DNA from 2 places in the Lysinibacillus sp. RC79 genome. Region 1 is predicted to be linked to the other one. Evidence: predicted binding sites of a transcription regulator. Region 1 holds the regulator's gene; the other holds the start of a gene.
What was found. Region 1 encodes CtsR, which represses protease genes until heat stress. Its sites were predicted from a motif close to ATGGTCAATAAAGGTCAAACA; they were not measured.

Region 1 (4,441 bases):
CGTCCCCTGCGTAATTCTGTAAAAATCCAGGCTGCATACTGACTACACATTCGTTTAATTTGGTCGCTTTAATACCTTCAATTAACTGTAAATCTACCCCTAAACGAACATTGGATAGACAAGTAGCAGCTTCCTCACTCGTTAAAATTCGAGCATGTGTTAAAGTACCTAAAGCACGGTATACACGGTCTTCTAAGGCTAGTTCTGCTTTTTCCATTAACTTTCCTCTTGCATGCCGTTCTTTTTGAATTATTTTTTCAGCGACACTTTGGATGTCCGCTAAAATATCATCCTCTGTTTTACCTAGTGTAATCTGATTCGACACTTGGTAAACATTACCTGTATTTTCGCTACCCTCTCCATATATTCCTCTTACCGTCATTCCTAATCGCGTCATTGCATTCATAATTTGATTCATCTGACCCGTAAGTGTAAGGGCTGGCAGGTGCATCATGACGGATGCTCGCAAACCAGTACCAATATTCGTCGGGCAACTTGTTAAATAACCAAATGTATCTCGAAATGCATAAGGCAAAGCTTTCTCTAAGGCACGATCTATTTTATTGGCCTGCTCGTAAGCCTTTTGAAGTTGAAAACTCGCCGTCATACATTGAATGCGTAAATGATCTTCTTCGTTCACCATAATGCTAGTTGATTCGTCATCAGATAAGAGCATGGAACCATCTCGCTCTTTCTTTGCAAGCTGAGGACTAATTAAATGTTTTTCTACAAGTATTTGACGCTGTAAAGACGTTAAATCTTTAATAGCAAAATATGAATAATTTTCTCGAAGTTCTGTACTGTCCTTGATTGCATGTGTAACTGCCTGTTCCACCTGTAATGCTTCATCCTCTGTAAAGGCTAATGGAAAACGATAACTATCTAAATTTCGAGCAAGGCGGATGCGTGTACTAATGACAATATCTGAATAATCGTCCTCCACACTCATCCAAATTGGTGTAGCACGCTCTAAAAACGGTTCAATCATCACGACACATCACCACCTTCAAATTGTAGCTGCTTCTCAAGTTCCCTCACTTCATCACGAAGCTTAGCTGCCTCTTCAAATTGTTCTTCATCTACAGCAATCCTCATACGTTTACGAATATCTTCAATTTGCTTTTTGATGACATGAACATTATTTCGAGCACCGGGCATTTTCCCTATATGTTGAGGACCGGCCTGTATACGGTTAAACAGCTTCGGTAAGTGCTCGCTAAAGGTGTCATAGCAGCTAGGGCATCCAAATTTACCTTCTTTTAAAAACTGTTTATACGTAAATCCACATTGTGGACATGTTTGCGGTTGTGGTTGTGCTTGCTGTTTTTCACCCACTTTTTGTTGCTGCCATGTAGGTGAACCAAACCAATTGGATAATAGCTGTTGAATAGATATTGGCTCTTGCTTAAATTCAGCATGAAATGGATGGAACTGCGAGGCGCAGACGTCACAATAATGGTGCTCCACCTTTTGACCACTTTGAACTTGTGTTACGGTAACTGTCGCATTACGCTGCTTACAATGTTCGCATATCATTTCCATCACCTCTTTTATTTTTGCTGTTCATATTTAATCGTTGTTAGCATCGCTCGTAAAATTTTGGCTCGAATGTTATCCCGTAACGGGAGTTGCAAATCGATAGTTGAACGATCAACTGCTGCTAATATTATTTTCGCTTCTCGCTTTGAAATTACCTGCTCATCAATTAGTCGATACACTAAATCTTCTGCCATTGTTTGCGATGCCCCACCGTCTATTTGCCTGAGGACATCATCGATTAGATCAATTTGTGAATTCGCGCGGACACGTAAAATTCGAATGTATCCACCACCACCACGTTTGCTTTCAACAAGGTACCCTCGTTCGGCAGTAAATCTTGTATTAATTACATAATTTATTTGTGAGGGCACGCATTGAAACTTATCTGCAATTTCACTACGTTTTATTTCAATATGCCCTTCTCCACCTAATTCAAGTACTTGCTTTAAGTAGCCTTCTATGATGTCTGATATATTACGCATTTTAGGAATACACCTCGCTTACTCCACTGACTTTGACTATCTTTGACTTTCTTTGAGTATATTATACAAAACGCTTGAAAATAATTGCAATTAATCCGCACACAGAAAAGCTGAAAAGTAACTTAAACTCGCTTCATCTCACCACCTATAGAGGTGGGAGAATTCCGCTGAAAGAAGTTAAAGCGTTTGTCCTTAGATATAAGATACCCTTTTCAGCAATAGAAAAAACGCAAGCATATGCAACTAGCATATACTTGCGTCTATAAAAATTATACCCAGCGACCAACAATTGGATAACGCCAAGACTCATCAGATAAAGCCTTCACAATACCGATAATCGGCGCAATAAAATACATAATACCAAAAATAATTAAAAACGGTATACCAATGAGTAGGAAGCTTAAAATACCCGAAATTGTAAGTAATACCCCTAAGACAATTTGGAACAATAAGGCTTGCACAGCAATACTCTTTACCTCTTCTTCCGAACTAATTAAGAAAAATATAATGGGTACTAACCATGGCGCAAAAAATGCACTTGCGTGTATGATTACCTTAGACCATTTTGTTTCCATTTATATCAACCCTTCCATTTATTTTTTTATTTTATGTACCACTATTTACGGAACTACGCTTTAAATAGTTTCAAATATAAGTTGGATTTATAAATTTTTTTGAAAGGCATGTGATACTCGATGGAGTTTAATAACAAACTTGCAAACGAATACGAAAAAGGTATTCGTCGCACGCTACCTAGCTATGATGCAATGCTACGTTTAACACAAACCTTTTACCAATCTGCGTTACATGAGAACGCTGAATTTTTAGTAGTTGGCTCCGGAAGCGGTAATGAAATTTTACAGCTCGCTGAGGAAAGACCTCATTGGTCATTTGTTGGCATAGATCCGTCGGAAGCGATGCTACAAATAGCTGGTGAACGTTTAAAATCCATACCTAATAATATTTCTTTATATCAAGGAACTATACTAGATACTCAGCTACCTGCAGTGAGGTTTGATGCAGCAAGCTGTGTATTAGTGCTTCATTTTATACAAGATGATCAAGAGAAGCTTGCAACATTAAAAGAAATAGCGAATAATTTAAAGCCTGGTGCCCCATTTGTCCTTGTCTCAAAATACGGGCAACCCGGTTCCTTAGAAACTGAGCTACAATTTGATTTATGGCGTGCTTATTGGCTACACCATACAAAGCTATCACCATCAGACGTAGCAGAAATGGAGAAATCCATACGTTCTCTTTCATTTATGCGTGAAGAGGACATTTTATCACTATTACAGCAGGCAGGCTTTACAAAACCATCTAGGTTCTTTGCTACTACTTTGTTTGGCGGTTGGATATGTTTTAAAGAACATATCTAGTGAAGATATATACACCTGTTAGGATAGGATGAACAGAATTGAGGTGAATGCTGTGATACGCACAATTGGAATTACAAAAGACCAAAAGCTTATAAAGGAATTTCCGCTTGAAGATATACACAAAAACGAATTTGAATGGTACTGGGTCGATTTTAATTGCCCGACCGATGAGGAAGAACTACTGTTAGATACATTTTTTCATTTTCATCCACTCGCTATAGAAGATTGTTTAATGCGTTTACAGCGGCCAAAGCTCGATTTTTATGATGATTTCCATTTCTTTGTTATCCAAAGAGTTAACGAAGAATTAACAGCTGAGGAAGTAAACATTTTTGTTTCTAATAAATTCATTGTCACATTTCATAAAAACGTAGCTCCGGAAATAGATCGAGTACAAATGATGTTAGAAAAACAGCCAAAGAATTGGGAACGCGGCACAGTATATTTAACATACCAGGTAATCGATAAAATCGTTGATAGCTATTTCCCCCTTGTCTATAAGATTGAGGATCATTTAAATGCACTAGAAGATGAGCTTACCTATCAAAATAACCCCAATGCTATGAAAGTTGTGTTTGAATTCCGTAGTGATTTGCTTGATCTACGACGCACCATTTTACCAATGCGTGATCTATTATATCGTATCCTTAACTCTTACCGATTTTCACTTAAGAAATCAGAACGAGCTTATTTCGGAGATATTTACGACCATCTGCTTAAACTCACCGAAATGATCGAATCCAACCGTGAGCTCACTGCTGATATGCGTGATAGCTATATGGCGATGAGCTCTAGTCGCATGAATGGCATCATGATGACCTTAACAATTGTTTCAACAATCTTTATTCCTCTAACATTTATTGCTGGTGTTTATGGAATGAATTTTGACTATATGCCAGAGCTACACGGGAAATTTAGCTACTTTATTGTGCTCGGAATTATGATTCTTATCGTTTTATTTATGTTGGGAGTCTTTAAACTTAAAGGATGGTTCGGTTTATTTAAACCTTAATAGTGATGTTGCTATAGTGATTCCTTCGG
Region 2 (4,441 bases), on a different contig from region 1:
GGAAGGAGAAATACAAATGGATCAAGATATGAAAGACAGCATGTTCGGTGCATTAGAAAATGTAATTGACCCTGAGCTTGGTATTGATATCGTCAACTTAGGTTTAGTATATGATGTAGAGTTAGATGAAGAAGGTGTAGCAACCGTTACAATGACACTAACGTCTATGGGCTGCCCAATGGGACCTGTGATTGTTGATCAAGTGAACACAGCATTAGGTGAGCTTCCAGAGGTAAAAAGTACAAATGTCAACATTGTATGGAATCCACCGTGGTCAAAAGATAAAATGTCACGCTATGCAAAAATGGCATTAGGTGTACGCTAAGTCCACTTAATGCACAATAAAAATCCTCGCTTGCAACAGTAAGCGGGGATTTTTGCGTCGAAAAACTATTGTGCCAATCAAATTAAGGTGTCATATAAAAATATGGCTCTTCGGCAAAACGAGGGGTTGATTTCCGTTCCGGCTGGGCACTTTGTTGTTGCTGTCGCTACGCTTTCGCACAGATAAAACAATTGCTGACGCTTCGCTTTCGCACAGATAAAACAATTGCTGACGCTTCGCTTTCGCACAGAGCAAAGCTTCCTGGGGGCGTCCGATGAGCCGCTTCGCTTTGCTCCAGGGTCTCATCTGTGACGCTGATCCCCAAGGAGTCGCCCAGCCTCCACTCCAATCAACCACTTCTCTTAGAATGTATCTTCTGGCATGTTACTTTAATTTATAGCGATAAAACGAAACTTCAGCAAGAAGTGTTTTGTACGGAAGTGAAGTGTCAGCAACAAGAAGTATTTTGTGCGAAAGTGAAGCGTCAGCAAGATCAGGTGTACAATAGCATTACTGTTATAAGTTTCTTCTGTTTGATTATGGTGAGTAGCCATAGCGTTCACTTTTGAAAACAAATAAAATTTATAAAAGTTCTACGCTAACGCTGATTGGAGTGGAAGGCTACTCGACTCCCGTGGGAAAGCGAGACAGGCGAGACCCTGCACGGAGCGGATGTTTTCTGTGCGAAAGCGGAGCGACAGCAACAACAGCGGAGGAAGCAGCTCGACGCTCGCCCACAGGAAAGCGAGTAGCCTGGAACGGAAATCCCCCTCATTTAAAGATTATAATATTCATAATGATTTCCTTGACCATTATATGAAATCCCCGCTTATAGCTCATAAGCGGGGATTTTGCGTGTAGCGTATTAATCGATACGACATATTTGTAACGGACAATTCTCACAGGCGATTTCATTCTTTAAAAATTGTAGATCGTGAATGGTAATATAACCTTTTTCGAACGATATGATATTGTGCTTCTTTAAGTCATTAAGCATGCGATTAATCATCTCTCTACTCGTCGCACATAAATTAGCGATTTCTGTATTTGTTAACGGTAAGTCAATATAAATAGTGTCATTTTCTAAAGGATTACCATAAGTATTCGAAAGACGGATGAGTGTTGAAAATAAAGCGCCCTTTTTACCATTTAAAACTAAATCGCGCAAACGACTTTGATGCTTTAAATTTTCTGTTTGTAACCACTTCATATATTCCACCATTAAATCGGGTTGTTCCACTAGTAAAAGTTCCAATGATTCACGGCTTAGAACATATAAACTGGAGGGCTCTAATACTTTAGCAGTCATGGAATTATACGTAAGGTTACAAAATAATGAGCCTTCTCCAATAATACTATCTGGACCACAAATACGAATGGTTAGTTCCTTCCCATTCTCCGTTTCCTGACTAATCGAGATAGCTCCTGTTTTTATATAATAAATTTCTTTCGCACGTTCGCCCTCTAAAAAAATTTTACTATCCTTATTTACTTTAATAAAAACACCGTGCTTTTGAAAAAGATTGTGAAATTTCTCTTGCATATTGTTCATTATAACCATATCTCCAACACATCGCTTTCTTTTTGTAAAGATATCTAATTATTACAAAAGGATGGTGAACATTTCGATACTAAATCTAAGAAACATAGTTTTATTATAACGTAATTTTCCAGTTATAAGGGGAGAAATTTTAGGGCTAATTCTTTGCTAAGGTTTGTCGTATGTTGTAAAATAAAGTTAGTCAAAAAAGGTCAAACATTTTTCGTGAAACAGAATGGCAAACGGGATTCCGCTTAACATTATTGAAAAGGAGCGCTAAATATGCAATTTCAACAATCAAATGACAAAAAACCATTAGAACAATTTGGGCGTAATTTAATAGATGAAGTAAAAAACGGTAAAATGGATCCGGTAATCGGCCGTGATGAAGAAATTCGTAATGTCATTCGTATTTTAACACGCAAAACGAAAAATAACCCTGTCTTAATAGGTGAGCCGGGGGTTGGTAAAACAGCTATTGTAGAAGGGTTAGCCCAACGTATAGTAAAGGGCGATGTTCCTGAGGGGTTAAAGGACTGTGTACTGTATGAGTTGGATATGAGTGCCTTAATAGCAGGTGCTAGTTATCGTGGCCAATTTGAAGAGCGCTTAAAAGGTGTTTTAAAAGAAGTAAAAGAATCAGAGGGGCGCATTATTTTATTTATCGATGAAATTCATACAATTGTTGGTGCAGGTAAAACGGATGGTTCAATGGACGCTGGGAATATGCTAAAGCCAATGCTTGCACGAGGTGAGCTACATTGTATCGGGGCTACAACATTAGATGAATACCGTATGTATATTGAAAAAGATCCTGCTTTAGAGCGCCGTTTCCAACAAGTGCTTGTACGTGAGCCATCTATTGAAGATACAGTTTCCATTTTACGAGGCTTGAAAGAGCGCTTTGAATTACATCATGCAGTACGTATTCATGACCGTGCGATCGTAGCAGCAGCAGAGCTTTCAAATCGCTATATTACAGAGCGTTTCCTGCCAGATAAGGCCATCGATTTAATCGATGAAGCATGTGCGATGATTCGAACAGAAATTGATTCCATGCCACAGGAATTGGATGCAGTAACGCGCCGTATTATGCAGCTCGAGATTGAGGAGCAAGCGTTACGTAAGGAAAAGGACGAGGCAAGTAAAAAGCGTCTAGAGCAACTCAGTGAGGAATTAACGAAGCTGAAAGAATCCTCTGGGGATATGCGTAAACAATGGGAAACGGAAAAAGAAGCGTTACACGGCATTCAGAAAAAACGTGAAAAACTTGATAAATACCGTCGTGACTTAGATGAAGCAGAAAGTAAATATGATTTAAATAAAGCAGCCGAACTACGTCATGGGAAAATTCCTACACTTGAAAAGGAAATTCAAGAGATGGAAAAACAATTAGAGAATGGTACGGAATCACGTATTTTACGTGAAGAGGTAACAGCTGATGAAATCGCATCTATTGTTTCACGCTGGACAGGCATACCAGTGATGAAATTAGTAGAAGGTGAGCGTGAAAAATTATTGCGCTTAAAAGATACATTGCATGAGCGTGTAGTCGGACAAGATAATGCTGTACAACTTGTCACAGAAGCGGTATGGCGTGCTCGAGCTGGTATCAAAGACCCGCAACGACCAATTGGTAGCTTTTTATTCCTAGGGCCAACAGGTGTTGGTAAAACAGAGCTTGCGAAGGCACTAGCGGCACAGCTGTTTGATTCTGAGGATCATTTTATTCGCATTGATATGAGTGAATATATGGAGAAACATAGTGTATCACGTCTTGTAGGGGCACCTCCAGGCTATATTGGCTATGAAGAAGGTGGACAATTAACAGAAGCAGTTCGCCGAAATCCATATTCAGTTGTATTATTAGATGAAATTGAAAAGGCCCACCCTGATGTTGCGAATATTTTACTGCAAATTCTGGATGATGGACGCATTACGGATAGCCAAGGTCGTATGGTCAACTTTACGAACACAGTGGTCATTTTAACTTCTAACATTGGCTCAAGCTATTTAATGGAAGCAAAAGAAGACGATGTTGCAGTTGAGGATTTAGTGATGGCTGCACTGCGTCAACACTTTAAACCAGAGCTGTTAAATCGTATGGATGATATTATTATGTTCCATGCATTATCAGATGAACACTTTACTGCGATTGCTTGGAAATATGTCGAACAGCTTGTCAAACGAGTTGCAGAGCAAGACATTACTTTACAAGTAGAACAAAATGTAATTGATTGGGTTGTAGAACAAGGAGCAGATGCTCAGTTTGGCGCAAGACCACTAAAACGCTTCGTGCAACGTTATATTGAAACGGCGGTTGCAAAAGAATTGCTTCGAGGTGAAGTATTACCAGGAGAAACATTGCACATTAGAATGCATGATGGCCAATGTGTTGTTGAAAAATAACAAAAAAAACCTGTTCCGCATTGAGCGAAACAGGTTTTTTCTAGTTGAATTAATGATTGTCTGCAGCTTCTGGAGTTGACTCGTTTGGAATAACTGCACCGATGATGAAAACAAGAATTGTAAATACAACTGATGTGACAACAGCAGTTTGGAAATCAAACGTTGTA

Region 2: the regulator CtsR is predicted to act here: its motif matches at 2,064-2,084, upstream of ABH968_RS15195 (ATP-dependent Clp protease ATP-binding subunit).

What each region holds. Positions count from the first base shown of each region.
Region 1 covers NZ_JBGCCD010000008.1:65,656-70,096, forward strand. The annotation lists gene mcsB (protein-arginine kinase McsB) at 1-991, opposite strand, end outside; gene ABH968_RS10105 (UvrB/UvrC motif-containing protein) at 988-1,536, opposite strand; gene ABH968_RS10110 (CtsR family transcriptional regulator) at 1,551-2,021, opposite strand; gene ABH968_RS10115 (magnetosome magnetite crystal formation protein family) at 2,291-2,596, opposite strand; gene ABH968_RS10120 (class I SAM-dependent methyltransferase) at 2,717-3,400, shown strand; gene corA (magnesium/cobalt transporter CorA) at 3,453-4,412, shown strand.
Region 2 covers NZ_JBGCCD010000015.1:23,070-27,510, forward strand. The annotation lists gene ABH968_RS15185 (metal-sulfur cluster assembly factor) at 17-325, shown strand; gene ABH968_RS15190 (Crp/Fnr family transcriptional regulator) at 1,191-1,877, opposite strand; gene ABH968_RS15195 (ATP-dependent Clp protease ATP-binding subunit) at 2,148-4,274, shown strand; gene ABH968_RS15200 (YjzD family protein) at 4,324-4,441, opposite strand, start outside.